Regions from separate parts of the Glutamicibacter sp. 0426 genome, predicted to be linked through region 1. Evidence: riboswitches for the same ligand, from Rfam matches in the RefSeq annotation. Region 1 holds a riboswitch; each other region holds the start of a gene.

Region 1 (7,389 bases):
GAAGGAGAAGCCGGCGGCGCCGCCTTCCAGCGCGGCGAGCTGGGATTCGAAGCCGTTGCGGGTCGGGTTGGAGCCGCGCGAGTACTCGTGCCCGGCGCGCAGCACGTTGATGCCGTCCTGGATGAAGGTGCTGGTCTGGTAGATCGGCGGGATCACCGCACCGGTGTGCGGGTCCTTGTGCTGGCCGGCGTGCACGGCCTGGGTGTTGAAGCCGCTCATGCGAAGCTCACTTCCTTGGTGTCGGCGGTGGTCGCGGCCAGCGCGAGATCCAGCGACTGGGTGATATCTGCGAGCAGGTCGGCCGGGTCTTCCAGGCCCACCGACAGGCGCAGGGTGGAGGTGTTCAGCCCGGCGGCTGCCAGCTGCGCTTCGGAGAGCCGGCAGTGCGTCATGGTGGCCGGGTGGGCGACCATGGTGCGGGTATCGCCCACATTCGCGGCCAGGCTGATCAGCTTGAGCCCGTCGATCACCGGGGAAACCAGGGATGGGTGGGCCAGCTCGATGGCCAGCACGCAGCCGGTGCCCTTCGGCGCTAGCGTCCGGGCCAGCTCGTGGCTGGGGTGCTCGGGCAGCGCGGGGTGGTGGATGGCGGCAATGCCCGGATACTCGGCAAGCGCGTCGATCAGCCTGGTGACGCTGCGCTGCACGTGGGCCGCGCGCACCGGCAGGGTCTCGATGCCTGCGAGGATGCCCTGGGCGCTGGCCGGGGCGAGGGCCGGGCCCAGGTCGTGCAGGAACTTGGAGCGCACCAGCATCGCGTAGGCCGCCGGCCCGTGGCGCTCGAGCAGCGACGTGCCATTCAGCCGCACCCGCGGCGCGGCGATCTGCGGCCAGCGGGAGGAATCGGAGAAGTCGAAGGTTCCCGAATCCACCACTACCCCGCCAAGCACCGAGCCGTGCCCGGCCAGCCCCTTGGTGGCCGAGTGCACCACGATGTCCGCGCCGAGTTCCAGCGGGCGCACATTCAGCGGGGTGGCCAGGGTGTTGTCCACCACCACCGGGATGTTGCGCTCGTGCGCGATCGCCGCAATGGCCGGGATATCGGCCACGGTGCACAGCGGGTTGGACACGGACTCGAAGAAGAACGCCCGGGTGTCCTCCTCGATGGCCGCGGCCCAGGCGGCCGGATCGGCCTGGTCGACAAAGCTGACGCGGATCCCGAAGTCGGCGAAGGTGTCGGTGAACAGGTCCACGGTGCCGCCGTACAGCGAGGAGGAAGCCACAATGTGCCTGGGTCCCTGGGTCAGCGCCAGCAAGGACAACGCCACCGCGGACTGGCCGGTGGCGGTGGCTACCGCCTGGGCCCCGCCTTCCAGCGCGGCCACGCGCTGCTCGAGGATGGACACGGTGGGGTTGCCGGTGCGCGAGTAGGTGAAGCCTGCCTGTCGCAGCGCGAACTTCTCCACCGCTTCGGCGTGCGATGCGAATTGGTAGGCCGCGGAATTGTGCAGCGGCGGCAGCATCGGGCGGAACTCTCCGCTCGGGCGGTACCCTGCGTGCACCGCGTCGGTTTCCTGGCTCATTGCTCCTCCTCGTTGTCTGCGAGGGAGTGCACCGGACACCGAAGCCACGGGTCCGGAACTGCTCCATCGGTTCTGGCGGTAGCACCTTTCGGTTTCCCGATGGTTGCTGCGGCGTCGTCGAGCCAGATCTCTCGGCCGCTCTTGATGGGTTGTTCTTCCATGGTTGGGCATCGGCCGCGAACCGGGCAAGCGGCCCGAATCGCTGAGCTTCACAGAACGCCGCCGCGCTTCATATGTCGCCGAATTGTCATGATGACGTAAGGGCGCAAACCCTTATGTGACGCACCAAGGAAGCAAGAATCCTTGAAATCCCAGGGTTTTCACCCGCACGCATGACAGAGCACCAAATTTCAATGACCGGAGATGACGCTCAGCCCAGGACTTCGACTCCGAATCCGGCCACCACCGCGCGCACCTCGTCCAGGTAGCGCCGGGCCTGCTCGGTGAGCGGGATGGCGGCGTGGTCAATCCAGCCGACATCGATGCGCTCCTCGACAGCCAGCGGGATGGAGACAATGGAGGGATCCAGCTCGTCGCTGATGATGCCGGTGGAGATGGTGTACCCGCCCAGACCGATCATCAGGTTGAAGATCGTGGCGCGGTCCGAGACCTGGATTTCACGCTGGCTGGAGCGGGTGGAGAGGATCTCCTCGGCGAAGTAGAAGGAGTTGTTCGCGCCCTGGTCGAAGGTCAGCCGCGGCAAATCTTCGAGATCTTCGAGAGACACCAGGGTTCGGGAGGCCAGCGGGTTGCTGCGGGCAACGAAGATGTGCGGCTGGGAGCGGAAGAGCGGGTGGAATACCAGCCGGGATTCGCGCAGCAGCTTCTCGATGACCTTGCGGTTGAAGTCGTTGAGGTAGAGGATCCCGATCTCGCTGCGCAGCGTGCGCACATCCTCGATGATCTGCTCGGTGCGGGTCTCGCGCAGCGAGAACTCGTACTCGTCGGCGCCGCTGGCCTGGACCATCCGCACGAAGGCATCCACCGCGAAGGAGTAGTGCTGGGTGGAGACACCCAGCAGCCGGCGAGCCGAGGGACGGCCGAGATAGCGGTGCTCTAGCAGCTCGACCTGCTCAAGGACCTGCCGGGCGTAGCCGAGGAATTCGGCGCCGTCGCTGGTGAGCGTGATGCCCCGGGCGGAGCGGATGAGCAGCGTGCGCCCCACCCGCGCTTCGAGCTCCTTCATCGCCGCGGACATGCTCGGCTGGGCGACGTACAAAAGGTCGGCGGCAGCCGAGATGGATCCCTCGGCCGCGACCGTGGTGAAGTAGCGCAATTGCTGCAGTGTCAGACCGCTCGTTCCCTGAACCATAGTTTGAGTCTATAGGAATCCATAGTTAGACAGAGTTACCTGATATCAAAAATGCCATGCATGATTGACGCATCGACGTTCTTCCGGCCGCTTCCGGCCGCTGACCAACAGATTGGCCGCCATGCCAGACGCATTGACCTTCAGCATTTCAAGCACAGAATTCAACGAAAACTACACTCCTTCGCCGGACTCGCGACTCACCACGAACTTCGCCAATCTGGCCCGCGGTGAGCACTGCCAGCAGAATTTGCGCAACGCTCTGACGATGATCAACCGGCGCTTCAATTCGCTGGCCCACTGGGACAATCCCGACGGCGAGCGCTACTCGGTGGAGCTGGAAATCATCTCCGCCAATGTGCACTTCGACTCGGAGCAGGGCGCGCAGGACTTCCCACTGCTGGAGATGCTGGACACCAGCATCCTGGACCGCAAAACCGGTGTGCGCAGCCCCGGCATCATCGGCAATAATTTTTCTTCTTATGTGCGTGACTACGACTTCAGCGTCGTGCTGCCCGAATCCATCGACGCCGACGGCAAGCCGGTGCCTCCAGCGGATTTCGGCGACCTGCACGGTAGGCTTTTCGAGCATTTCCTGAATTCCGCGGCCTACCGCGAGTGCTTTGAGCAGCTGCCGGTCATCTGCATCAGCGTCTCCACTTCCAAGATCTACCGCCGCAACGGCAACCGCCACCCGGTGCTGGGCTGGGAGTACCGCCAGGACGAGGACTCGCTGACCGACACCTACTTCGCGAAGATGGGGCTGCGAGTGCGCTACTTCATGCCCGAGGGGTCCGTCGCACCACTGGCCTTCTACTTCCGCGGCGATCTGCTGGCCGACTACACCGATCTGCAGCTGATCAGCCTGATCAGCACCATGGAAACCTTCCAGAAGATCTACCGTCCGGAGATCTACAACGCGAATTCGGCGGCACCTGCGATCTACCGGCCAAGCCTCGGCGCGCAGGACTTCTCGCCAACGCGTATCTATTATGACCGCGAGGAACGCACCCAGTTGGGCAAGATCCAGGGCAAGTTCACCAAGGAGCACTTCATCGCTCCGCACCGCGAACTGCTCGACTCCTGGGCCGCCAACTGTGCAGTCCCTGCCGCCTAATCACCTACCTTCAGAATCCAAAGGACCAGTTATGACCAATTCCCTGCTTCCCACCTCTATCGTCGGCTCCCTGCCTAAACCTTCATGGCTTTCCGAGACCGAGACCCTGTGGTCTCCATGGAAGCTGGAAGGAGCAGCGCTGGCCGAGGGCAAGCAGGACGCGATGCGGGCCGCGGTGCTGGAGCAGACCCGTCGCGGCATCGACATCATTTCCGATGGAGAGCAGACCCGGCAGCACTTCGTGACCACCTTCATCGAGCACCTGTCAGGCGTTGATTTCGAGAATAAACAGACTGTGTTGATCCGCGATCGCTATGAGGCCAGCGTGCCCAGCGTTGTCGGCGCGGTAGAGCGTAAGGCCCCGGTATTCGTAGAGGATGCGAAGTTCCTGCGCACACTGACTGACCGGCAGATCAAGTGGACCCTGCCTGGCCCGATGACCATGGTGGATACCCTGCATGACAGCTACTACGGCAGCCGGGAGAAGCTAGCCTGGGAGTTCGCTGCCATCCTGAACCAGGAAGCCAAAGAACTGGAAGCCGCCGGAGTGGATGTCATCCAATTCGACGAGCCGGCGTTCAACGTGTTCTTCGACGAGGTAGCTGAATGGGGCGTAGCCGCTCTGGAGCGCGCCTGCGAGGGACTGAAAGCGGAAACTGTGGCGCATATTTGCTTCGGCTACGGCATCAAGGCGAACAATGACTGGAAGGCGACGCTGGGCACCCAGTGGCGTCACTATGAGAAGTCGTTCCCGTTGCTGCAGCGCTCATCCATTGACACCATTTCCCTGGAATCCCACCGCTCGAATGTCCCCCTGGAGGTCGTGGAACTGGTGCGTGGCAAGCGGGTCATGCTCGGCGCGATCGACGTGGCCAACCAGCAGATCGAAACCGCGGACGAAGTGGCAGAAACCCTGCGCAAGGCGCTGGAATACGTGGATGCGGACAAACTGATCCCAAGCACCAACTGCGGCATGGCACCGTTCCCCCGAGATGTGGCACTTGCCAAGCTCAGCGCACTGAGCGCTGGGGCTGCAGTGCTGCGTGAGGAGCTTTCCGGCGTTCGCGTCTAAGGCGCTGCAACCCTTTTTCTCTAACAAGAAATAGGCAAGTACCGGTGCGATTCAGTTCGTGGAGCAATACAACATGGTATGAATCGTTATATGACGAGATGCGAAGTAAATAACCTATCTGACATGGACCTGTTGATTTGTACTCACGTTGTCGACCAAGGGACTGATTGGCCGCAAGTGATTATGACAGGTCTAGGCGTTTTGGTTGCGGCTATCGTTGCCATCTTTGTGGGATCAAACCAACATAGGGCGCAAGTACTTCAACGTGCACGACAAGGCGTCGCCAACTTTCTCACAGCTGCAGATCGAACTTTCGAGCAAATGACCCTTGCCTACGATAGCGGCCAGGTAAATCCAGATAGTTGGAAGACCTCATATGGGGAAATGGAAGCTGCTGCGAACATAGTTCGCCTCACTGCACCGGATCGCATATATCAGGAAGCCGTAGCGTTAGAGGGAAACTTGCAACAGATCGAACTATGGCTTACCAAAAAGTGGCCAGACGCCAATGACTACTCGGATCCAAACAGTCTCGTATGCCGCATAAGTCAACACTCCGAGATAAAACAGAGGGTGGTCGCCGGTGCCGTCAATTACACATGGTTTGCTAAACGAAAGGCAGCTTTTCTAGATAACTTTGAGAGAAATAGAGAGCTACGCCGAATGCGCAAAGCCGGCATCGAAGGATGTGTGGATGGTCCTTCGTTCTATGATAGGAGCTCCTAAATCACTTGAAGGTGTGTTTCGGCAACTTCGGTTAGGCCATTAAAGCGGTCAGTCTGGTCCATTTCAGTGGCCTAATGTAGGCCATTTCAGCGCACGTGTGCCAGCCGCATTTATCACGCGCTGCCCGGCAACCCGGTGCGTGGACTCAGCACCATGATGGGACCACCAATCCCAGAAGCTCATCGTTGGATAAACGTTGCGCGTCGGCCTCCACAACGTTACGTGGCCATGAACCTGACAAGGCTAGTCATGTAAACCAAGCACCTTGGGAACCGGATTGACCTTGCCATGCCAGGTTCATCTGCGGGAACATGCACCGGGGTTCGGTGCCCGATTCTTGGCCATCCGGCACCGGACTGAGTGAGTTGCCAGGCGAGCCCACGATTCCAGGAAATGCCTAGTCAAACGAATTTGTGATGTAGTGCTGAAGTGGCCTGTTTTCGTGCCGAAATGGCCTACCGGCGAGGCGCTTTAATGGCCTACTTCCAAATGCCGAAACACACTTGAAGGCCAGCTAGACGCATAAGCAGAATCAAGAACTCCCCACCTCAATAAATAACATTTTTGTTAGAAGTAGATTATTTACCTTGCAATTTATCGCATCAAAGTTGCAGACAAGCAAACCAAATGGCGAGACGATGTAGAAAGCCAGATTCTTTCTGGCCAACGGCGTGAAGAATTGCATTTATTCGACGCAAGGCTCGTGGATTCATACGGAACTACAAGAAACAGCTTTTAGCCCCGTAGTCCTTTCCACCATCGCGACATTCGCGACATCGCGATTGGGTCAAAACTCGATTGATCGCGGTCGATCATGGAGCGCAATAGATCGAGTCTGTTATCTCCAAACGTCGCCACCACCTCTAGAATTCTCGGGTCCTGAATCGCTGCCCAAATTCCGGTTTTCCATACGGACCACGTTCGGTCTGTAATGAAGCCCCTTTTTCGCAAGTCCAGTTCGTCTTCGCAGAGGGAAACGTAATCACGCATCGCAAGGATTTGGGTTTCGTTCAGCTCGTATTCCGTCCTCCCAATTACAAAATCGGAAGGTAAACGTTCAGTAATGGCCCAATATCGCTGAACATACATATTCTCAAATTCTCGGTGTCGCGAGCTCCTTTCACCGATAATCTGCAGGAAAATAAGTAAAACACCCACACCAGTCACGACAGATACAACGAAGTCGATCCAATCTAGGGCACCGAAACTAGAAAAGTTGTTTATCAATATTTGCTTCTCTTCAATACAGTAACTTTGCTGCCAAAGTGCAATGGTGTGAGGAAATTGGAAGTATGTTGGCTCTTATGCCTGCTCGCGGCGACCTAGTCCGATGAAGCGGTCGAAGAAATCGACCAGCCTATTAATTACGCGTCGCTTCTTCTCGCCATGATTCTTTTCTTTCGAGAATCGAGACACCGGCGGTAGGATCTTCGTTACCTCTGTGCCCGTGGTGCGCAGCACTCCGTCAGTGAACGCCAAATCAACGAATCCTAAAGTTTGCTCACGCTTCAAGTTCTCTGAAGCGATGATCTCCTCAAGCTCGCTCTCGCGCTGTTCCTGCACATATGCCTGCCACTCGTCCTGGACTGAGCCATCCACAGACACAGAGTCCACGAAATTCTCGATTAGATCCTTCTTGTTG
Region 2 (7,389 bases), on a different contig from region 1:
TGCTGGGCCTCGTCCATGATCATCACGTTGAATCCAGCGGCCTCGAAATCCTCATAGGCCAAGCGGAAGATCGTATAGCTGGTCACCACCAGCTGCGCATCACCGATCTGCGCAGCCAAATCCTGGCCGCTTTTCTTTGCGGTTGAGGTGATGCCGGTGACGCTCATCTGCGGGGCGAAACGCTGCGCCTCATTGATCCAGTTGCCCACCACCGAGGTAGGGGCAAGCACCAGGAATTTCTGGCTGGGATCTTCAATGCGCGCCTGTTCCAGGCAGGCCAGCAGCTGGACGGTTTTGCCCAGACCCATGTCGTCGGCGAGGACTCCGCCCAGGCCGTGGGTGCGCAAGAAGTCCAGCCAGGACAGGCCGTGGCTCTGGTAGGGGCGCAACTGCGCATTGAAGGTATCCGAGAGCTCAACAGGCTTCATCTCTTCGCCGCTTTGCAATGCCTTCATGGTCTGCAGCCACTGGTTGTGCTGGGCTTCGATAATTCCCAGATCCACCAGTTCCTGCCACCAGTCGATGCTCAACTTGTGGATGCGAATCGTATCGCCCTGCACCGTGCCCAGCTCCTCGGCTTCGGAGATCAGCTGGCGCAGCTGGGCAAAATCCGCACCATCAATCGGGATCACCGTCAGGTCATCGAGGATGAGGTATTCATCTTGCTTGGTCAGGGCTTCGAGCAGCAGCGCGAACGGCACTTTGATCTCGCCGAGGAGCACTTCCACGGACAGATCGAACCAGTCCCCCGTGCTTTCACCCGCTTCGACGCTGACCGTCGCCGGGGCATCGCTGATCCGGTACTTCGGCAGCCGGTTCTGCTCCTCGATGATGACATCGGGATGCTCTTCCAGCAGCGGAAGTGCGTGGACCAGGAAGTCGATGGACTCAGAGGTGCTGAATTTCTTCGGAGGGAAGATTCCTGATGAGGTCAGTTGCCCCAGCGAACCCAGCTCGCCGAGCTTGTCCTGCACCGAAGCGGCAATTTCCTTTTCCACGGCATGCTGGCGAGGCCCCTTAGATGAGTACTCCCAGGAATAGCGCACGGTCAGCGGGGCTTGGATGCTTTCCAAGGACAGCTTGAGGCTGGGGCGCGCGGGAACCGGGATGCGGTAGCTGCCATCTTCGCTCTTCAGCGGCGCCATCACGCGCAATCGGTCCAGATGCTGGGTCTCGAAAAGCTCGATGGCTCCATCCGGAATGATGTGCGCACCGGATTCGATGAACGCCGCCAGTTCCTTCGTGACAGGTTCAGCGAACTGCGCCAATCCGAGTTCCTTGGCCTTCGGCAAGGGGCTGGAGGCGTAGGCCAGCAGGCTCGGTGGCGTACCGATCGGCAAGAGGTGGTGGTGCTCTTCGCGCGGCCCGCGCAGCTTGCCTTCCATGCGCAGGCCCTGTTCAGTGCGGCGCACATCCACGTGCGCCATGGCTGGTATCTCGCTGAATTCCACCGGGAGCTTGGCAGCGGAACCGCCGTTGACGATCTGCACTCCGGCGTCGCGCAGAGCCTCGAAGGCATCCAGCAGGTCCTGGCCAGGCAGATCCATCAGCGAGATCCAGTCCTTGGGATCCCACGAATGCCGGTAGGTGCTCTGTTCTACGTGTTCACGCAGCCGGTCCAGTTCAACGACCGCTCGGCGCTGCTTCTTGGAGAAGCGCTCATCGAAGGCGACGTTGCGCCAGCTGACTCCAGTCTGGACCCAAGGGCTCTTGGTGCCCCGGCGGGCCGGCCGCGCCTGCAAGGTCAGCGCGTCCGCGCCTCCGTAACGGGGTTCGCTGACCACTTTCAGGATCAATCCCAGCGGTTCCTCGGCGATCGGCGGCTCATCAGAAATTACCGGAAGCAGGCGGTCAAGGGTCCGCTCCCACTGCGGCTTGCTATTGCGTTTCCATGCGAAAGGGTCCACCCCGGAGTCGGAGACGAAGAAGCCCTGGTCCTCTTCGGTAGTGACTTCAATGAGCAAGGCGGCGACATCCTCGCAGGATTGAACGCCCGGATGCTTGCTGCAGAAGCTGGTGAAACTGATATTGCCGCGGTTGATTTCCAGCTCGGCCATCACCGATTCGCGCAGCACCATTGCGGAAATGCGGGAATATCCCGGCTTCATGTCCCGGTGGACGATCTCCACTTTTCCCGAATCGCAGAGGAACTGGCCCAGATTGTATTCGGATTCGGTCACCAAGGTCTGGGCCGCAGAAAGTGTCAGCTGGAATTCCATACTCGCCGTTCATTGTTCGTGCAGTGGGCGCCCGAGAGCTCGATTCCATCTTAGCGAGCAGCCAGACAAGTTGCCCGATGACGAAAAGTTACCCCTGCCCTTTACGCGCTGGCACCGCAACCGATAGAAAAGAAGCACAGAATCACGAGTTCCACTCTTTGAGCCCTGGCTGAGTGGACGGCAACCCTCCTGCGTCATTGTGCGGGGTGCCCCAGGTGAAGATTCGACGCATCTTGAACGCCAAGGTGCGTAAGCGATGGCGCCCCTTGCGCCAGAAAGGGGATTAACTCCTCATGTCTAATGCAGCATCTACCCTGACCGTATCCGAAGACCGCGCACAGCGCCTGCAGGAAGCAGGCAAGGGCTGGGGCGAACGCATCTCGGCGGCCCCGCAAAGCGCCAAATTGACCTTTACCGTCGAGGGCGAGGGTTTCGATTCGGTAGCCAGCAACATTGTCTCCGGGAAGCACACTTTCCAGGTCGACGAACCAGCTGCCCTGGGTGGCAATGATGTCGCGGCAAGCCCGGTGGAATATGCGCTCGGCGCGCTGATCTCCTGCCAGGTTGTGGTCTACCGCTTGTACGCGCAAAACCTCGGCATCCAGGTGGACGAGGTGAAGATCCAGGCCAACGGCCACCTCGATGTCCGTGGCCTCTTCGGCATTGACAAGTCCATCCGCCCGGGCTTCTCGTCGGTGGAACTGGACATCCAGATCACCGGCCCCGAATCGGCCGAACGCTATGAAGAACTGCGCCAGGCAGTGGATGCCCACTGCCCGGTACTGGATCTGTTCGCCAACCCGGTACCGGTGACCACTGCGGTGAGCATCGCCAGCTAGCAGATGCGGCAATGGCGCCCCGGGGCCGGATCGGAAAAATTCCGAACCGTTATCCGGGGCGCCATGCGCATGCTGAACTCTTGCTTATCCCTACCGCGTCTGCGAGTAGAACCAGTTGATGTGCTCTTCGAGCAGCTGGGCTGCCCGTTCGCGCTGATTCGTCGCAAAGGCGTGGTGGATGGCCTTGTGCTGGCGGCGCAGCACGCGCACCACCGGTTGCCAGGCCTCGTCGCTGGGCACTGAGTCCGAGACATAGTCGCTGATCGAATTGCGCAGGGATTCCATCATGGATTCGACCACCGAATTCCCGGCCATGGAGGCCAGCAGCACATGGAATTCGGCGTCAATGCGGTGGAAGGCCTCGCGCGAAAGCTGCGGATCGTCCATGCGCATGATCAGCACCGCGGTGCGGTCGATCACCTGCTGGGCATAAACCGGGTCGCGCGGGTTCATTTGCGCGGCCCAGGTTTCCAGCAGGATGCGCGATTCGACAATTTCGCGGACGTTGATCCCCTTGGCTGCCAAGTGCAGCCGCAAGGCCTGCGAAATGCCGGCCGAGGGGTTGGAGATGATCACCGCTCCGGAGTTGGGCCCGGAACCGGTGGAAGTCCTGATAATGCCCATCACGTCAAGGATGCGGATGGCATCGCGGACTGATGCCCGCGAGATCCCATGCCGCTCCGCGAGCGCACGCTCGCCGGGAAGCTGGTCTCCTACGGAGAGCTTCTCTTTGCGCAGATCCTCTTCAATCGCTTGGAGAACGATCTGGTACGCACGCGGAGCTGGGTTCATTGACATCGGATCTATTTTAGCGGTTCATGGCTAGGGCAGCATCCAGGACAGAACCGGGGTGGACTGCAGGTAGACCAAGCAGCACAGCACCAGCAGCATGCCTACGGACCAGCCGGCAACCTTCTTGAGGATCACCGATTCCTGGCCTTCCATCTTCACCGAGGTGGCGGCGATGGCCAGGTTCTGCGGGGAGATCAGCTTGCCGACCACGCCGCCGGAGGTGTTGGCGGCAACCAGCAGGTTCGGATCGATGCCGGCATTGATGCCAGCGGTTTGCTGTAGTTTGGCGAACAGCGCGTTGGCCGAGGTGTCCGAGCCGGTCACTGCGGTGCCGATCCAGCCCAGGATTGGCGAGAGGAAGGCGAAGAACGCGCCGGTTCCCGCCAGCCAGGTGCCGATGGTGATGGTCTGTCCGGACAGGTTCATCACGTAGGCCAGGCCGAGGACCGACAGGATGGTCAGTGCCGCGAAGCGCATGTTGTAGATGGTCTTGCCGATTTCGGCAGCACCCTCGGCGAAGGTCATCTTGTATTCGCCATTGCCGTCGTTCAACGAGTAGACCAGGGCCACGATCAGGCCGGTGATCAGCAACAGGGTGCCCGGGGAAGACAGCCACTGGAAGTTGTAGACGGTGGAGGTGACCGCTTCGCCTTCGGCGTTCAGGATCTTGCCATCCAGGCCCGGCCAGCCGAACTTGATGTCGGTGCTTGCCAGCCATGCAGGAATGTCCACGCCCAGCTTCCACAGCTTGGCCACGCCGAAGATGACGATAACCAGCAGGTATGGGAACAGAGCCATCCAGGTGTTGCCTGCGTGCAGCTTGGTGTTCGATTCGTGCGGAAGCGCAGCGGCTTCAGCGGTCAGTACGCGCTGGCGTGCTTCGTCGGCGCCCTTCGGGGTCCAGAAGCGAAGCAGGATCACTGCCGCGGCCAGGCCGATCAGCGAGGCGACGATATCGGTCAGCTCGTAGGAGAAGTAGGTGGAGCACAGCCACTGCGCGACACCGAAGGAAATGCCGATGGTCAGCGTTGCCGGCAGGGTCTGGCGCATGCCGCGCCAGCCATCGAGGATCAGCACCAGGATCGATGGGACAAACAGTGCCAGCAGCGGGGACTGGTGGCCAACGATGGCGCCGATGTCGGCAGCCGGGATGCCGGTCAGCGCGCCTGCGGTGGTAATCGGAATGGCCACGGCGCCGAAGGCTACCGGGGCGGTGTTGGCGATCAGCACGGCGCAGGCAGCGCGCAGCGGGGAGAGGCCCAATGCCAGCAGCATGGTGGCGGTAATCGCCACAGGTGCGCCGAAGCCTGCCAACGCCTCAAGCAGGCCGCCGAAGCAGAAAGCAATCAGCACGGCCTGGATGCGCACATCGCCGCCGCCGATGACGTCGAAGACCCTGCGCAGGTCCTCGAAGCGGCCGGATTTGACGGTCACCTGGTAGAGGAAGATCGCCATCACGACGATCCAGACAATCGGGAAGGCACCGAACACCATGCCCATGACCCCGGAGTTCAACGCGAGCCCGACGGGCATGTGCCAGCCGAAGATCGCGACGATGATCGCTACAGCCAGCGACCCCAGGCCGGCCCAGTGGGCCTTGACCTTGATGATCGCGAGGAGCACGAAGAATGTGAGCAGCGGGATGAGTGCAACCAGCGCCGATAGCGCGATGCTCCCCGCAATGGGGTCTGTCGTGGGTGTAAACACGGTGTGGGCGTCCTTACTCGAGATGGTCTGACCATATGTGGTCCGACCACCTAGAGTACAAGGTGAGAGCTATCACAACAAGTCTTGACTATTTCGAAGAACCTCGCATAGTATGGTCTGACCACACCCCGAAAGAGTCATTTATTATGCGAATTGCTCTCTTTGCCACGTGCATTGTGGATGCTATGTATCCGGAAACAGCCAAGTCGACCGTGAAAATCCTGGAACGCTTGGGCCATGAAGTCATTTTCCCCAAGGCGCAAGCCTGCTGTGGGCAAATGCATATGAATTCCGGATATATGCCTGAAGCGCTGCCCGTCGTCGAAAACCACATTAATGCCTTCGACACCGAAGACTATGATGTCGCGGTCGCCCCCTCGGGTTCCTGCGTCGCTTCGGTCAAGCACCAGCACCCGTACCTGGCCGAGCGCCTGGGCAAGCCCGAGCTCAAGGACCGCGCAGTTGCCGTCGGCAAGCGCACCTACGAACTGAGCCAGCTGCTGGTGGATGTCCTGGGAATCACCAACGCGGCAGAGCAGCTGGGCAGCTACTTCCCGCAGACCATCACCTACCACCCTTCCTGCCACGGCATGCGTTCGCTGAAGCTCGGCGACCGCCAGCTGGATCTGCTCAAGACCGTTGGCGGCATCACCGTCAACGAGCTTCCGGAAGCCGACCAGTGCTGCGGCTTCGGCGGCACCTTCGCGATCAAGAACTCCGATGTTTCCTCGGCGATGCTCGAAGACAAGATGAAGAACATCTGTTCCACCGGCGCTTCGGCCTGCGCAGGCGGCGACGCCTCCTGCCTGATGCACATCGGCGGCGGCCTTTCGCGCACCGGAGCCAAGCCAAAGACCCTGCACCTGGCCGACATCCTGGCCAGCACCATGGAAGAGACGGTGTCACTGTGACCCAGGTATTCCTCGGCATGCCAGCCGGCGGGCAGGGCAACCTGTTCGAGACCGAGCCATTCCCGAAGGCGGCGCACCGCGAACTGGGCAACACCCAGATGCGCAAGAACCTGCGCCACGCCACCCACACCATTCGCGACAAGCGGCTGAACGTCGTCGGCGAGCTCCCTGATTGGGAAGAGCTGCGCGACACCGGCAGCGCCATCAAGAACCTGACGATGGCCAACCTCGAAGAGCGGCTGGAGGAGTTCGAGAAGAACTTCACCGCCCGCGGCGGCGTCGTCCACTGGGCCCGTGACGCGGCCGAAGCCAACAAGATCGTCACCGAGCTGGTCAAGGCCACCGGCTCGAATGAGGTAGTCAAGGTCAAGTCCATGGCCACCCAGGAAATCGGCCTGAACGAGCACCTGGAAACCGAGGGCATCGACGCGTACGAAACCGACCTCGCCGAGCTGATCGTCCAGCTGGGCAACGACAAGCCAAGCCACATCCTGGTTCCGGCCATCCACAAGAACCGCACCGAGGTGCGCGACATCTTCCTGAGCCAAATGCCGGTGGTGGATCCGAACCTGACCGATGAGCCGGCCAAGCTGGCCGAGGCCGCGCGCAAGCACCTGCGCAAGAAGTTCCTCGCCGCCAAGGTCGCCATATCCGGCGCGAACTTCGCGCTGGCCGACACCGGAACCCTGGGCGTCGTGGAATCCGAGGGCAACGGCCGAATGTGCCTGACCCTGCCGGAAACCCTGATCACCGTCATGGGCATCGAGAAAGTCCTCCCCCACTGGGAGGACATCGAGGTCTTCATGCAGCTGCTGCCGCGCTCCTCCACCGGCGAGCGCATGAACCCCTACACCTCGCTGTGGACCGGGGTCAGCGAAGACGACGGCCCGCAGAACGTGCACATCGTGCTGCTGGATAATG
Region 3 (7,389 bases), on a different contig from region 1:
AGAGTACCGATGACGGTGGCCAGCAGGAACATCGGCCAGGTGTTATCCATGGCGAAGAAGACGAAGATGCCGCCGTGCGGTGCCTGGGAGAGCACATCGAAGCTCATGATCAGCGAGCCGGTGACCCCGGCGCCCACCATGGAAGCCGGGATGACGCGCAGCGGGTCGGCCGCGGCGAAGGGGATAGCGCCTTCGGAAATGAAGGCGGCGCCCAGCAGCCAGGCCGCCTTGCCGTTTTCGCGTTCCGCCCCGGTGAACAGCTTCGGGGAGACGGCGGTGGCCAGGGCCATCGCCAGCGGCGGAACCATGCCGGCGGCCATCACGGCGGCCATGATCATCAGCGGGGCCGGGTTCTCGGCCACCGAGCCGGCACCCAAGCCGGCTACCGCGAAGGAGTAAGCGACCTTGTTGACCGGTCCGCCCAAATCGATGGCCATCATCAGGCCCAGGATCAGGCCGAGGATAGCTGCCGCGGTGCCGGACATGCCCGAGAGCCAGCCATTGAGGGCTTCGGTGAGCTGGGCGATCGGACCGCCGAGGAACAGGAACATCAAGCCCGAAGCGATAATGGAACCAAGCAACGGCACGATGACCACTGGCATCAGCCCGCGCAGCCAGCGCGGCACGGTCCAGGAATTGATCCAGCGGCAGGCCAGGCCGGCGATGATACCGCCGACGATGCCGCCAATGAATCCGGCTCCCATGAAGCCGGCCACGGCACCCGCGGTGAAGCCCGGGGCGATGCCCGGACGGTCGGCGTAGGCGTAGGCGATGTAACCGGCCAGCGCTGGGACCAGGAAGCCCATGGACAGTCCGCCGATCTTGAACGCCACCGCACCGAGGTAGGCAAGCAAGCCGGCTTCCGGCAAGTTGAACAGCGTATTCTCGGTCAAGTATTGGTCTGCTACATCGGTGATGGCGTATCCGCCGAGCAGGAAGCCCAGCGCGATGAGCAGGCCGCCGCCGGCGACGAACGGGATCATGTAGGAGACGCCGGTGAGCAGTGCGCGCTTCAGGCCTGCGCCGAAGGATTCGCTGCCGGCGGATTCTTCGCTGGACGCGGCGGCACCAGCCGGAACCCGGGTCGCCTTGGGATCTTCGGAGGCGGCGATGGCGTCATTGATCAGCTTCTTCGGCTCGTCGATGCCGCGCTTGACCGGAACCTGGATCACCGGCTTGCCGGCAAAGCGGCCGCGGTCGCGCACATCGACGTCCACCGCGAAAATCACTGCGTCGGCGGCTTCGATGACCGCCGGGTCCAGCGGGGTGGAACCCGAGGAGCCCTGGGTTTCCACCGCGAAGTCGACACCCATTTCGCCGGCGGCCTGGGCCAGCGAATCGGCTGCCATGTAGGTGTGCGCGATGCCGGTGGGGCAGGCGGTGACCGCGATGATCTTCTTCGTGGCAACGGCCGGGGCGGCCGGCGCGGCGGGGCTGGCAGCCGGGGCAGCGTCGGGGAGGGAGACCGCCGGGGCATCGGAGACAACCGCGCGGATCAGCTCGACGATCTCGGCTTCGCTGCCTGCTTCGCGCAGCGAGGCGGTGAACGGCTTCTTCACCAGCGCGCGGGCCAGCTTGGAGAGCAGCTTGAGGTGGTCCTGGTCGGCGCCGTCCGGGGCGGCAATGAAGAACACCAGGTCGGCTTCGCCGTCCTTGGCGCCGAAGTCCACCGGCGGGGCCAGCCGGACCATGGCCAGGGTCGGTTCGGTGACCGCTGCCGAACGGCAGTGCGGGATGGCGATGCCGCCGGGCACCCCGGTCGCGGTCTTGGCTTCGCGGGCCTTGGCATCGGCGGCCAGTGCGGCGGCATCGGTGGCGCGCCCCTGGTTGGCCACCAGCAGGGCCAGCTTCTCGATGACCTCGCTCGTGCTGTTGCCCAGGTCGGCGTCGAGCAGCACGAGCTCTGCGGTGATTAGTTCACTCATGACTCGGTTCCTTGCGTTGAGGTAAGTTCGCTGACGGTTACGGCGCCAGCGGTGAGATCGGATTCTGTCGGGATGGTGGAGCCAGGCAGCTGCGTTGCCGCAGCCCCATAGGCGACGGCGTTTCTCAGCCGTTCAGGGGCGCTGGCCCCAGCGGCATCGGCCAGCAGGTAGCCGGCCAGCGAGGAATCGCCCGCCCCCACGGTGCTGCGCGGGATGATCGGGGTGTGCGAACCATGCCAGGCGCCCTGCTTGGTGACCAGCAGCGCGCCCTGTGCCCCGAGCGTGGCCAGCACCGCGCCGGCGCCCCGGTCCAGCAACTGCTGCGCGCAGCCGGCGGCCAGCTCGATGGAGCCTTCCAGTGCCGCTTCGCTGTAGCAGCCAGCCAGCTGCGCCAGTTCCTCGGCGTTGGGCTTGACCAGGTCTGGGATGTGCTGCTGGCCGTGGGCAAAGAGCTCGAGCAGCGGTGCGCCGGAAGTGTCCACGGCGATCTTCGGGCACTTTGCGCCCAGGGCCGCGCGCAATTTTGCGGTCAGCTGCGCATAGAAGCCGGCGGGAACTCCCGGCGGCAGCGAGCCGGCCATCACCAGCCAGCTGGCGCCGGCGGCCTCTTCGGCGACCAGCTCGCCGAGCTCGGCCAGCTGCTGCGCATCAAGGGCGGGACCTGGCTCATTGATCTTGGTGGTGGTGCCATCGGGATCGGTCAGGGTGGTGTTGGTGCGCAGCGCTTCGGCGATCGGCAGGTTCCGGTGAGCCAGCTGGTCGTGGGCCAGCGCGGTGACCAGCGGGTCGGTGCTGGCTCCGGGCAGCACGGCCAAGGTGGCGCCACCCGCCGCGGCGATGGCGCGCGAGACGTTCACTCCCTTGCCTGCCGCCTGGACATGGCTGGCCACAGCGCGCTGCACGGCACCGGGAGCCAGCGGCTCGCCCAGCTCGATGGTTTTGTCCAGTGCCGGATTGGCGGTCAGCGTGATGATCATGCGATCACCACCTCGACATCCGCGGCTTCCAGCGCGGCAGCGAGCTCCTCGCCGGGCTGCTGGTCGGTGACCAGGGTGTCGATGTCTTCAAACCGGGCAAAGCAGACCAGGGTTTCCTGGTCGAATTTGGATCCGTCGGCCAGCAGCACCACGCGGCGGGCGCTGGCGACCAGGGCGCGCTTGACGGCGGCTTCCAGCGGGTCCGGGGTGCTCAGGCCGAATCCTGCATGCAGCCCGTTGGTGCCGATGAAGGCGATGTCCGCCCGGTACTGGGAATATTCCTGCACGGTGCGGGCTCCGCTGGAGGCGCCGGTGATGCCGCGGACCCGCCCGCCGATCAGCTCCAAGGCGATATCCGGGCTGTGGACCAGGGCAGCGGCGATGGGCAGGGCATGGGTGATGACCACCAGGCCGTTGCCCGCGGCGCTTTTGAGCATGCGCTCGGCCAGGATTTCCGTGGTGGTTCCCGCGTCGATGACAACTGAGGCGTCGGAGACCGGCAGCAGGCTCAGTGCGCGCTGGGCGATGCGGGCCTTGGGCTCGGAATGGATGGCGGTGCGCACCACGTAGCTTTCCTCGCGGGTGCTCGCCTCGGTGATGGCAACCGCTCCGCCGTGGACGCGGCGAAGGTAGTTCTCGGACTCAAGTTGGGCCAGATCCCGCCGCACAGTTTCCCGGGTGATGTCGAAGCGCTGCGCGAGCTCGGCGACGGTTACTTTCCCGTCAGCTTCGAGCTGCCCAACGATCAGCCGGTGTCGTTCTTCGGCGAACATTCTTGCCTCCGCAATTCCTCATGACCTGCAACACATCAATCTGTGTTTCCATGACTTTATGCCCGATTGCGTGGCATCGTCAAGTAAAAATCTAGGGAATTCTTGGCTTTATTTGGTTTTAAGTGGGTTTCGGGGGAAGGCGAGGAAATTGCATCGCGCATGATTGCGCAGGTGAACTGTACGTTCCTGCCGAATGAGCCGCGGGAAAAGCCCAGTCCCGTCGGCCTGCACGGAAACTCTGGAGCTGTTCCGAACACGTAATGGGTGCATGCAGCTGAATGCTGCATGCACCCACTATGTGGAGCTCCGGACTTTCTAGGCGAGGACCTGTCGCTTCGCGGAAATCACGCCGGTGTTGAATCCGGCCAGGCGCAAACCGCCATGGAAGCGGGCGTGCTCGATCTTCACGCAGCGGTCCATGACCACGTTCATGCCCGCGGCCTCGGCGCGATGGGCCACTTCCTCGTGCCAGGAGCCCAGCTGCAGCCACAGGGTCTTCGCGCCCACGGCCAGGGCCTCGTCCAGCACGCCGGGCAGGTCATCATGCTTGCGGAAGACCTCCACCAGATCCGGGGTCTCCGGAAGATCGGCGAGCGACTTGTACACCGGCTGGCCCAGGATCTCATCGAGTACCGGGTTGATGAAGTACACCTTGTACCGTGAAGAGGAGAGCAGGTAGGTAGCCACGAAGTAGCTGGCGCGCGACGGCTTGTTCGATGCGCCGACAATGGCGATGGTCTTCGTCTCGCGCAGGATCTCCAGGCGCTGCGCGGCTCCCGGGCCTTCCCAGGTGGTTTCAACGGCAGTCATTAGTTTGCTCCCTTCGAAGCGGTTGGCAATGCGCAGGCGGAACCGTCATAAGTTGGCGCTTCGAACTGCGCGGCGGAACCGGCGGCAGCCTCCTGCGAAGCGGCCAGTGCCTGGTCCAGATCCCAGAGGATGTCCTCGACGTCTTCAAGGCCCACGGACAAGCGGATCAAGTCTTCCGGCACGCCAGCGGAGACCAGCTGCTCGGCGCTCAGCTGCTGGTGCGTGGTGGAGGCGGGGTGCAGCACCAGGGTGCGGGCATCGCCGATGTTGGCCAGGTGGCTGGCCAGTTGCAGCGCCTCGATGAACTTGGCACCGGCTTCGCGTCCGCCCTTCACGCCGAAGCTGAAGACCGAGCCGACGCCCAGGGGCAGCAGCTCCTTGGCCTGCTCGTGCTGCGGGTGGGAATCCAGGCCTGCGTAGTTCACGTAGGTGACGCGCTCATCGGATTCCAGCCAGGCGGCGACCTGCTTGGCGTTGGACAGGTGGTTGTCCATGCGCTGCGGCAGGGTCTCCAGGCCCTGCAGCAGCTGGAATGCCGACTGGGCCGGCAGCGACGGACCAAAGTCGCGCAGCTGCTCGCTGCGCAGCTTGGTCAAGAAGCCGTATTCGCCGAAGTTGTCCCACCAGGAGACGTTGCCGTAGCTGGCTACCGGCTCGGTCATGGTGGGGAACTTGCCGTTGCCCCAGTTGAACTTGCCCGACTCGATGACCACGCCGCCCAGGGTGGTGCCGTGCCCGCCGATGAACTTGGTGGCCGAGTGGATCACGATGTCCGCGCCGTGCTCGATGGGGCGAAGGATGTATGGGGGAGTGAGCGTCGAGTCCACTACCAGCGGGATGTTGTGGCGGTGCGCCACCTCGGCCAGGCCCTTCAGATCGGCGATGTCGCCGGACGGGTTGGCCACCACCTCGGTGTAGACGGCCTTGGTGTTCTCCTGGATCGCGGCTTCGAAGTCCGCGGGATCGTTGGAGTCGATAAAGGTGGTGTCCACGCCGAAGCGGCGCAGCGAGACATCCAGCTGGGTGATGGTGCCGCCGTAGAGCTTCGAGGAGGCGACAATGTGGTCGCCGGCTTGGGCCAGCGCCGCGAAGGTGACGAATTCCGCGGCCATGCCCGAGCCGGTGGCTACCGCGCCGATGCCGCCTTCCAGCGAAGCCATGCGCTCTTCGAAGGCCGCCACGGTCGGGTTGCCGATGCGCGAGTAGATGTTGCCGTACTTCTGCAGGGCAAAGAGGTTGGCCGCATCGTCAGCGTCCTTGAACACGAACGACGTGGTCTGGTAGATGGGCACTGCGCGTGAGCCATGCTCGGCATCGGGGGTGCCTCCGGCATGCAGGGCGCGGGTGCGGAATCCAAACTTGTGATCTGCCATGGTGGCTTACGACTCCTTGTCGACGGGGGTTTCGCGTGCACCGCAGGGCGGGCCGCGATCGAGGCAGGAATCCCGGAATCAATGTCGCTTCCTGCCGTTCTCCAACGGGTAAGCGGCTGCATCGTTTCTGGCGGTAGCACCGTAACCACCGGATGTGGCAGGTTGCTGCGGCGTCGTCGAACCAGATCTCTCAGCCGCTCGGGATGGTGTAATAATCTTCGCAACATGACCGTTCGTGACCCAACTATGAGTCGTAACGTTGCGTATCGGGCCTGTGATCGGAGATTCTTCGACATCTATGGCACCGGTAGGCTGGAGTCATGGATACTTCGCTGGCACTGGTTCGACACGGGCAGACCGATTGGAACCTTGCAGGCCGACTGCAGGGGCAAACCGACATCCCGCTGAACGAAACCGGACGCGAGCAAGCTCGCGAAGTCGGGCGCAAGCTCATCGGCCAAGACTTTTCGCTCATTCTGGCATCCCCTTTGGCGCGTGCCCGGGAAACTGCCGTGCTGATTGCCCAGCAGATCGGGGCAGAAACGGGCAACGCAGTTCCGGAACTCATTGAACGCGGTTTCGGCCCGCTGGAGGGCCGGATCATGGCGGAGGTCAGCGACGAGGAATCGGCTGCCGCCGCAGACCAGATTGAGCCGCGTGCGCACATCTTGAACCGCGCGGTGCCAGCGCTGCTGGGCCTAGCCAGCAAGCATACCGGACGCAAGATCATGATTGTGAGCCATGGGGCCACCATGCGCACCATTCGCGACGCCTTGGCAGGAACCAGGCAAGCCCAAGGCGTGGAGAATGGCGAAATTATCGACGTGGATTTGGCCCGGCTTGAGCAGCTCGCCGGTGAATCCGACTTGGTGGCATTCTAGGAATCCGTGCGGCAGCGGGGTGAATGACAAAATTTTTCATTCACACCTCACAGAACAGGTGGCCGTTGCGTTTACATGGTGAGAGGCCAGCAGGTCGCGAAATCCCAGGAGAGCCATGCAAGCACCATTCGAGCGGATAGTCCAAGACTATGGACTGAACGTCCTGCGTGTTTGCCGCGCCCTGCTGGATGAGCACCGCGCGCAAGATGCCTGGTCCGAAACCTTCCTCGCCGCGCTCAAGGCGTACCCGCAGCTGCCAGATGATGCCAATGTCCTGGCGTGGCTGGTGCGCATTGCCCGGAACAAGGCCATTGACGAGTTGCGCAAGCATAAGCCGGAGATCCTTAATGACCAGGACATGGATGGTCCCGCGTCCGGGATGAACCGGCCGGATCTGCAGTTGGACAATCTTCAGCTCTGGCACGAGGTGAATCAGCTTCCCGGCAAGCAAAGGCAGGTCGTGGCCTATCGGTACTTGGGCGGGATGAGCTACGCGCAAATTGCCGAAATCCTTTCGGGCAGCGAAGCCGCTGCCCGCAGGGCCGGTGCCGACGGGATCAAGAACCTGCGGGTCCGGCTAGACGACCAGGAACTATGGCGGGAGCAGCCATGAACGAAAAAAATTATCAGCAGCAGGCGACGGCCGCTGA
Region 4 (7,389 bases), on a different contig from region 1:
GACAAAGCCGCCGACTACAAGACCATCGGCTACTGGACCCACCTGGCCAAGGTGCTGGAAGAGGGCAAGTTCGACGGGTTGTTCCTGGCCGATGTGCTGGGCACCTACGACGTGTTCAACGACAGCAACGAGTCCCCGCTGCGCACCGGCGCCCAGGCCCCGGTCAACGACCCGTTCATGCTGGTCTCCGCGATGGCAGCGGTCACCGAGAACCTGGGCTTCGGTGTCACCGCCGGCACCGCCTACGAGCACCCGTACCCGTTCGCCCGCCGCCTGGCCACCCTGGACCACCTGACCAACGGCCGCGTGGGCTGGAACGTGGTCACCGGCTACCTGCCCTCCGCCGCGCGCAACATGGGCCAGGACGACCAGATGGAGCACGACGAGCGCTACAACCACGCGGACGAGTACCTTGAGGTCGTCTACAAGCTGCTCGAAGGCTCCTGGGAGGAGGACGCGGTGCAGGCCGACAAGGCCAGCGGCATCTACACCGACCCTGCCAAGGTGCACCCGATCGAGCACGAGGGCAAGTACTTCAAGGTGCCCGGCATCGCCATCACCGAACCGAGCACCCAGCGTACCCCGGTGATCTACCAGGCCGGCGCCTCCTCGCGCGGCATGAAGTTCGCCGCGGAAAACGCGGAAGCGGTCTTCGTGACCAGCCCTACCCGCGAAATGCTCAAGGCCACCGTTACCAAGATCCGCGACGCGGCGCAGGCCGCTGGCCGCGACCGCCACGACATCAAGATCTTCGCGATGCAGACCATCATCACCGGCGAGGACTCGGCCGCCGCGCAGGCGAAGTTCGAGGACTACAAGTCCTACGCCGACATCGAGGGCGCCCAGGTGCTGATCTCCGGATGGATGGGCGTTGACCTGTCCACGTACGGCCCGGACGACGTCATCGGAGCCAACGTGAAGTCCAACGCCATCCAGTCCACGGTCGAAACCTTCCAGAAGGCCAGCGGCGACGAGGGCAAGCCGTGGACCATCCGCCAGCTGGCCGAATGGGTGGGCGTGGGCGGCTTCGGCCCGATCACCGTCGGATCCGGCGCCGAGGTCGCCGAGAAGCTCATCGACTGGGTGGACTACACCGACGTGGACGGCTTCAACCTGGCCTACGCAATCACCCCGGGCACCTTCGAGGACGTCGTGAAGTACGTGGTTCCCGAGCTGCAAGCGCGCGGCGCATACAAGACCGAGTACGCCAAGGGCTCGCTGCGCAACAAGCTGTTCGGCGAGGGGGACCGCGTGAAGGGCACCCACCGCGCAGCCCAGTACAAGGTCGCCAACCGGCTGGCCGCCCAGGCCTGAGCGGCTGGCCAGCTCGCGCAATAGGCGGCGGCCTGCGGCAACTTCGCAAGAATGTTGCCGCAGGCCGCCGTTTTTCTGCACGCCTACTCGGTTGGCTCCAGCACCATGGCCGAACCGCCGCCGCGCCTGGTGGGCTCGGCCGCCGCGGTGAGCGTGCCATCGGCTGCGATTTCCACCGCTTCAACGGCACCGATTTCAGCCTGCGGGGTGAAGGAATCGCCAGCAGGCGTGAGCTTGTGGCCAAAGGCCTCAAGCGCAGGGCCATAGGATTCGATGAACTCGGGTTCGGCGGTGACCGCGGCCGTATTGCGCTGAGATGCCCGCGGCGCGGCGATGGCTTCGCTGATGCTCATGCCCAAGTCGATGCGGTTCACCAGGGTCTGCAGCACCGTGGTGATGATGGTTGAACCGCCCGGGGAACCGATGGCCAGCACCGGTTCGCCCTCCTGCAGGACAATGGTGGGCGCCATCGAGGAGCGCGGGCGCTTGCCAGGCTCGATACGGTTCGGATCCTGCGGATCGTAGACCGTGGAGAAATCGGTCAGCTCATTGTTCAGCAGGAATCCGCGGCCGGGAACCACCATGCCCGAGCCGCCGGTCTGCTCGATGGTCAACGTGTAGGAAACGACGTTGCCCCAGCGATCCACCACCGACAGGTGGGTGGTGGAGATGTTTTCCGTGTCCCGCTCTTCAACCGGCTCGCTGGTGGCAGCAGGGCACTGGCCATCATGGTTCTCGATATCGCCCGGAGCGACCGGCTTGGCCGCGGCCTGGTCCGGATTGATGGCGCACGCCCGATCCGCACCGAACAGCTTATCGGTCAGGGTCTGGGTCGGAACATCGGCGAAAGCCGGGTCGCCGACGAACTTGCCGCGATCAGCGTAGGCAAGAGCAGTTGCCTCGAAATAATGGTGCAACGCATCGGCTTCGTCCATGGCCGCCACGTCGAACTGGCCCAGGATGTTCAGCGATTCGCCGATGGTGGTTCCTCCGCTGGAAGATGGAGCCATGCCGAAGACATCGTAGCCCCGGTAATCCACTTGCGTGGGTTCCTGCTCAACCACTTTGTAGCCGGCCAGATCGGCGGTGGACAACTGCCCCGCGGGAACCGGGAGGGTGGTGTCTTCGCTCTTTGGCGGTGCCTGCACCGTGTGGGCGATCTCGGCGGCCAAGTCGCCTGCATAGAACCCGTCGAGGCCTTGCTTGGCCAGCATCCGGTAGGTGTCCGCCAGATCCGGATTCTTGAAGATGGTCCCGACTTGGGGAGCATCCCCGCCGGGCAAGAACAATTCGCTCGTGGCAGGGAACGCGGCGAACCGTTCCTTGTTGTCCAAGGTCTGCTCGCGGAACGTCTCATCAATGGCAAAGCCGCGGGAAGCGATTTTGGTTGCCGGCCGCAGGACCTGCTTCAGGTTCTGCGAACCCCAATTGTCCAGGGCGCGTTGCCATGTGGCCAAGGTTCCGGGCACGCCGACTGCCACGCCGCTGGTAACCAGTTCCGGGGTGAAGTTGTACGGTTCGCCGGTTTCAGGATCGATGAATGCATCTTTGGCAATGCCTGCCGGGGCGGTTTCGCGACCATCGATCGTGCTGACCTTTCCCGATTGCGCATCGTAGTAGAGGAAGTATCCGCCACCGCCAATGCCGGCGCTGTAGGGTTCGGTGACGCCGAGTGCCGCCGCGGTGGCCACGGCCGCATCCACGGCGTTGCCTCCCTTGCGCAGGACTTCGATGCCGGCGGCGGTGGCCTCCGGGTCCACCGAAGACACCGCGCCTCCGGTTCCAATGGCAGTCGGGACTTTTTCGGTGTGGCGTGGATCCGCGCTCGCCGGGACAGCCGAGAAAGCTCCCAGGCCCAAGGCGATGGCTGCAGCGCAGGCAACTGGCCTCAAACGTGCTCGTGGCATACTTTGATCTCCTCTTCAGGTGGGGATGAAGTATGCGCAAATTTACGGGAGCGGAACCTCCCAGCGAGCTTGTGACACGCAGCACAATCTATCTGGGCGTTAAATTGCACCCTTGTCGCGCGAATATTCGCGGTTGAGAAGCTTAAATGCTGCAGGGCAGGCACCGCGGCAGCGACTGCCGCGAGTGCCTGCCCGCTGGACCCTCGATGATCGGTGCTACTTGTCCAGGTTGTCCTTGATGACCTTGCCCAAGGACGCTGGAGCGCGGCCGATCAGCTTGGCCAGGTCACCGGTGCTAACCTCCAGTGCTCCTTCGCGAATGCGCACGTCGGTATCGACGAGGATGTGCGCGAAGGGTCCTGGGACTCCGGCATCAGCGTAGATCTTTTCCAGCTGCTCGGGATCCACTTCCTGGTAGGCGACGTCCTGGCCAGCGGCGGCGCCGACAGCGCCAGCAAGCTGGTTGAGGGTGAATGGCTTGTCGCTGCCCAACTCGTAGATCTTGCCGTTCTGCTCTTCATCGGACAGCAGCACCGCGGCGGCTGCCTCCGCGAAATCGGCCCGGGCGGCAGCGCTGATCTTGCCCTCGCCCGCGGCACCGAGGATTACGCCGCTATTGAGGTAGCCCATGAGCTGGTCGGTGTAGTTCTCGATGTACCAGCCGTTGCGCAGCAGCACGTACCCGATGCCGGATCCGGCCAGCAATCGCTCGGTGGCGATGTGCTCCTCGGCGAGCTCCATGCCGCCGGTCATCGCGTTGGCAATGGACGTGTAGGCGATCAGCGAGACGTCCACCTGCTTGGCGGCGTTGATGATGTTCTCATGCTGGGCAACGCGCTGGCCCACTTCGCTGGAGGAGATCAGCAGCAGCTTGTCGACGCCTTCAAGCGCAGAAACCAGATCTGGCTGGACGTTGTAATCGGCAACGCGGGTTTCCAAGCCCTTGCCTGCCAGCGGGGCCAGCTTTTCCTCCGAACGGCCGATGGCAATCAGCTGCGCGGGATCGGCCCCGCGCTCCAGCAGCGCATCGATGACGAGTCCTCCGAGTTGTCCGGTGGCTCCGGTAATTGCGATCTTCATGGCAGTCCTTTCAAAAGCAGTCGGTGATTCCAACCGTAGGCCGGCATCGAGTATTCCCGATGCCGGGCCGGGCCGCGGCATCAGCGGCCGGCGGTTGCCGGGGAAGGCTCCGGCCGAGCGCAAATCCGCCGGAGCACTTCCGACTTGGAAGGTCATATGAACGGCAATGAGACGAATCATGACGCCGAAGATGATGCCGACGGCCCGCAGTGCCGGATCGGAAATGACGTGATGTCGCAGTGTTGCGCAACTCTTGGCTTGGTCCGGCCAGGAAACGCATGCTGGGAACACCTGGCCTCCAAGGCCGGGCAACCCATCCAGAGCGACCGAGAGACCTGGCTCGTTGACGTCGCAGCAACCACCCGAACCACGGGACGGTGCTACCGCCAGGACCGATGGAGCAGTGGCTGCCACCGGGCCACGCCTGGCTACGAGCCGGCACAGCCTCGGCCCTGGGCAGTCCTTCCCGGTGCAACATCCAAGGAGCACGCAGCATGATCGAGATCAAGGACCTGCACAAGCACTATGACACCGCTCAGGGGCGCATCGAGGTGCTCAAGGGGATCGACCTGTCGGTGCCGGAAGGCTCGATCACCGCAGTAGTCGGCCCTTCCGGGGCAGGCAAATCGACCCTGTCCCATTGCATCTCGCTGCTGGAGAAGCCCAGCAGCGGGCAGATCCTCGTTGACGGCAAGGATCTCGGCGCGCTCTCTGGCAGGGCCTTGCGCGCTGAACGCCGCGCCATCGGCACGATCTTCCAGAACTCGGCCCTGCTGAGCCGGCTGAGCGTCGCCGAGAACGTGGCCCTTCCGCTGCGGAACCTCGGGGTGGTCCACCACGAAATGCAGCAGCGGGTGGCCCAGCTGCTGGACCGGGTCGGGCTGCTGGAGAAGGCGAACGCCTATCCCGGGCAGCTCTCCGGCGGCCAGCGGCAGCGCGTCGGCATCGCCCGGGCCCTGGCCCTGCGGCCACGGCTGCTGCTCTCCGACGAAGCCACCTCGGGCCTGGATCCCGAATCCACGCACCAGGTGCTGGGGCTGCTGGATTCGCTGCGCAGCGATCTGGGCTTGTCCATCATCCTGATCACCCATGAGATGGATGTGGTGCGGCATGTGGCCGACGAGGTCGCCCAGCTGGCCGGCGGGCGCATTGCCGAGCACGGAGCCCTGCATGAGCTGGTGGCCTCCCCAGGCTCGGCGACCGGGGAGAAGCTGCTGCCGCTGCGGGCCGAGGACCTGCCGGCAGGCTTCGACTATGCCGTGACGGTGGCCTACCGCAAAGACCGGGTCGATCCCGGCTGGATCTCCCGGCTGGGCATCGAGCACGGGATCGCGGTGGCCCTGCTTGGCGGTGCCGTCGAGGCGCACCACGAGGGGACCTTGGGCCGCGTGCGCTTGGGCGTGCGGGGCACGAGCCCTCAGGACCTGGTCCGGTTGCTGGACGGGTGGGGCCTGCAGGCCGACCCGGGCAGCCTGGTCCGCAACAATCGCGAACTGGTGGAGGCCAACGCATGAGAATCCCCTTTGAAAGCGCAGCGGTGGGCACCGACACTCCGTGGCAGCAATTGCCCGAGTTGATGCTGCCGGCCTACGGCCAGACCTGGGCCATGGTCGGAATCGTCATGGCCCTGGTCATCAGCCTCGGAGGACTGATGGGCATCGCGCTGTACAACACCGATCGACAGGGGCTCTTCCCGCGGGCGCGCCTGCATGCGGTGCTCAGCTGGATCGCCAACATGGGACGCTCCCTGCCGTTCCTGGTGCTGATGGCAGCGATCATCCCCTTCACCAAATGGGTCACCGGCACCACCATCGGCATTGCCGCGGCTGCCGTGCCCATGACCATTGCCGGCATCCCGTTCTTCGCCCGGCTGGTGCAGAACGCGCTGAACGACCTGCCGAGGCACAACCTGGCCGTAGGGCTGGTGACCGGCGGTTCGGCCGCGCAGATCATCGGCACCACCCAGATCCGCGAGGCGCTGCCGGCCCTGGCCTCGGCCATCACGCTGAACACCATCTCGATGATCGAGTACTCGGCCATCGCCGGGACCATCGGGGCCGGGGGCATCGGCTATCTCGCCGTGACCTACGGCTACCAGCGCTTCGACATGAATGTCATGCTGGCGACCATCGTGGTGCTGATCCTGACCGTGCAAATTGTCCAATTCCTCGGCGACCGCATCGCCCGCGCCCTGGCGCGTCCCTGAACACCATCGACGAACGAACGAACGAGCGAGACCATGACTACACCGCACACCGGGCACGACCACGGCTTCACGCTGCGCAAGAACCGCAATGCCCTTCCCTGGACCATCGCCGCCCTCGCGGCCGTGGCCGCCCTCATCCTCGGCGTGCTGCTGGGCCAGCAGCGCTCCGCCCCTGCCGCCGCCTCGGCCGCCGGAAGCCAGACGAAGTTCACGGTCCACTTCGAACCGGCCATGGCCGGGGAGGAGAAGATCCTGGATTTCGTGGCGCGCCAGATCGCGCCTGACTACGGCATCGAAATCGAGAAGGTCGGGCTGCAGGATCCGATCCAGGCCAACCAGGCGGTGGCCAGCGGCCAATTCGATGCCACCATTTTCGAGCACCAGTGGTACATGGAGCAGTCCGCCGAGGCTGCCGGAGTCGAGCTGGAACCCACGGTGGAGCTCTTCCAGTGGGGTTTCGGGCTCTACTCGAACCATTACGACTCGGTCGAGGACATCCCGCGCGGCGCCTCGCTGCTGCTGCCCAACGATGTGGCCAACCAGGGCCAGGCGCTGTGGCTGCTGCAACGCGAGGGCCTTCTCGGCCTGGACCCTGACATCGAACCGCGCACCGCGAAGATCTCCGATGTCATCGATAACCCCCGGGGCTTCGAATTGAAGGAAGCCGACCTGCTGGCGATGCCGCGCATGCTCGACGACGTCGGCGTGGCGATCGGCTACGTCTCCCAGTTCGATGCGGGCAAGGTCGACCGCGACCAGGGGATCTTGTTCCCCGAGCCGCCCAAGACCTTTGCCTCCCGCCTGATCATGGGCGCGGAGTATGCCAAGAGCGCCGATGCGCAGAAGCTGGTGGAAGCATTTTCCGATCCGCGGCTGCAGGAG

What was found. Region 1 has a riboswitch for S-adenosylmethionine ahead of BKX98_RS06205 (O-acetylhomoserine aminocarboxypropyltransferase/cysteine synthase family protein). Riboswitches for the same ligand answer to the same signal wherever they lie in the genome.
Region 2: another riboswitch for S-adenosylmethionine. It lies ahead of BKX98_RS14615 (OsmC family protein); the one in region 1 lies ahead of BKX98_RS06205 (O-acetylhomoserine aminocarboxypropyltransferase/cysteine synthase family protein).
Region 3: another riboswitch for S-adenosylmethionine. It lies ahead of BKX98_RS11395 (O-acetylhomoserine aminocarboxypropyltransferase/cysteine synthase family protein); the one in region 1 lies ahead of BKX98_RS06205 (O-acetylhomoserine aminocarboxypropyltransferase/cysteine synthase family protein).
Region 4: another riboswitch for S-adenosylmethionine. It lies ahead of BKX98_RS11470 (methionine ABC transporter ATP-binding protein); the one in region 1 lies ahead of BKX98_RS06205 (O-acetylhomoserine aminocarboxypropyltransferase/cysteine synthase family protein).

The regions. Positions count from the first base shown of each region.
Region 1 covers NZ_MPBI01000002.1:145,294-152,682, reverse strand. Annotated here, with positions in the region: gene BKX98_RS06210 (cystathionine gamma-synthase) at 1-219, opposite strand, end outside; gene BKX98_RS06205 (O-acetylhomoserine aminocarboxypropyltransferase/cysteine synthase family protein) at 216-1,523, opposite strand; SAM riboswitch class I at 1,584-1,674, opposite strand; gene BKX98_RS06200 (LysR family transcriptional regulator) at 1,894-2,835, opposite strand; gene BKX98_RS06195 (putative oxygenase MesX) at 2,957-3,949, shown strand; gene BKX98_RS06190 (methionine synthase) at 3,981-5,021, shown strand; gene BKX98_RS06185 (hypothetical protein) at 5,145-5,747, shown strand; gene BKX98_RS06175 (type I restriction endonuclease subunit R) at 7,050-7,389, opposite strand, start outside.
Region 2 covers NZ_MPBI01000006.1:106,669-114,057, reverse strand. Annotated here, with positions in the region: gene BKX98_RS14620 (DEAD/DEAH box helicase) at 1-2,219, opposite strand, end outside; SAM riboswitch class IV at 2,360-2,481, shown strand; gene BKX98_RS14615 (OsmC family protein) at 2,513-3,058, shown strand; gene BKX98_RS14610 (FadR/GntR family transcriptional regulator) at 3,149-3,856, opposite strand; gene BKX98_RS14605 (L-lactate permease) at 3,881-5,557, opposite strand; gene BKX98_RS14600 ((Fe-S)-binding protein) at 5,704-6,468, shown strand; gene BKX98_RS14595 (LutB/LldF family L-lactate oxidation iron-sulfur protein) at 6,486-7,389, shown strand, end outside.
Region 3 covers NZ_MPBI01000004.1:62,214-69,602, forward strand. Annotated here, with positions in the region: gene BKX98_RS11375 (fructose-specific PTS transporter subunit EIIC) at 1-1,925, opposite strand, end outside; gene BKX98_RS11380 (1-phosphofructokinase family hexose kinase) at 1,922-2,902, opposite strand; gene BKX98_RS11385 (DeoR/GlpR family DNA-binding transcription regulator) at 2,899-3,675, opposite strand; gene BKX98_RS11390 (CoA-binding protein) at 3,991-4,485, opposite strand; gene BKX98_RS11395 (O-acetylhomoserine aminocarboxypropyltransferase/cysteine synthase family protein) at 4,485-5,858, opposite strand; SAM riboswitch class I at 5,957-6,068, opposite strand; gene BKX98_RS11400 (histidine phosphatase family protein) at 6,179-6,739, shown strand; gene BKX98_RS11405 (RNA polymerase sigma factor) at 6,855-7,352, shown strand; gene BKX98_RS11410 (methylated-DNA--[protein]-cysteine S-methyltransferase) at 7,349-7,389, shown strand, end outside.
Region 4 covers NZ_MPBI01000004.1:82,359-89,747, forward strand. Annotated here, with positions in the region: gene BKX98_RS11455 (LLM class flavin-dependent oxidoreductase) at 1-1,314, shown strand, start outside; gene ggt (gamma-glutamyltransferase) at 1,398-3,221, opposite strand; gene BKX98_RS11465 (SDR family oxidoreductase) at 3,438-4,301, opposite strand; SAM riboswitch class I at 4,612-4,703, shown strand; gene BKX98_RS11470 (methionine ABC transporter ATP-binding protein) at 4,796-5,815, shown strand; gene BKX98_RS11475 (methionine ABC transporter permease) at 5,812-6,507, shown strand; gene BKX98_RS11480 (MetQ/NlpA family ABC transporter substrate-binding protein) at 6,541-7,389, shown strand, end outside.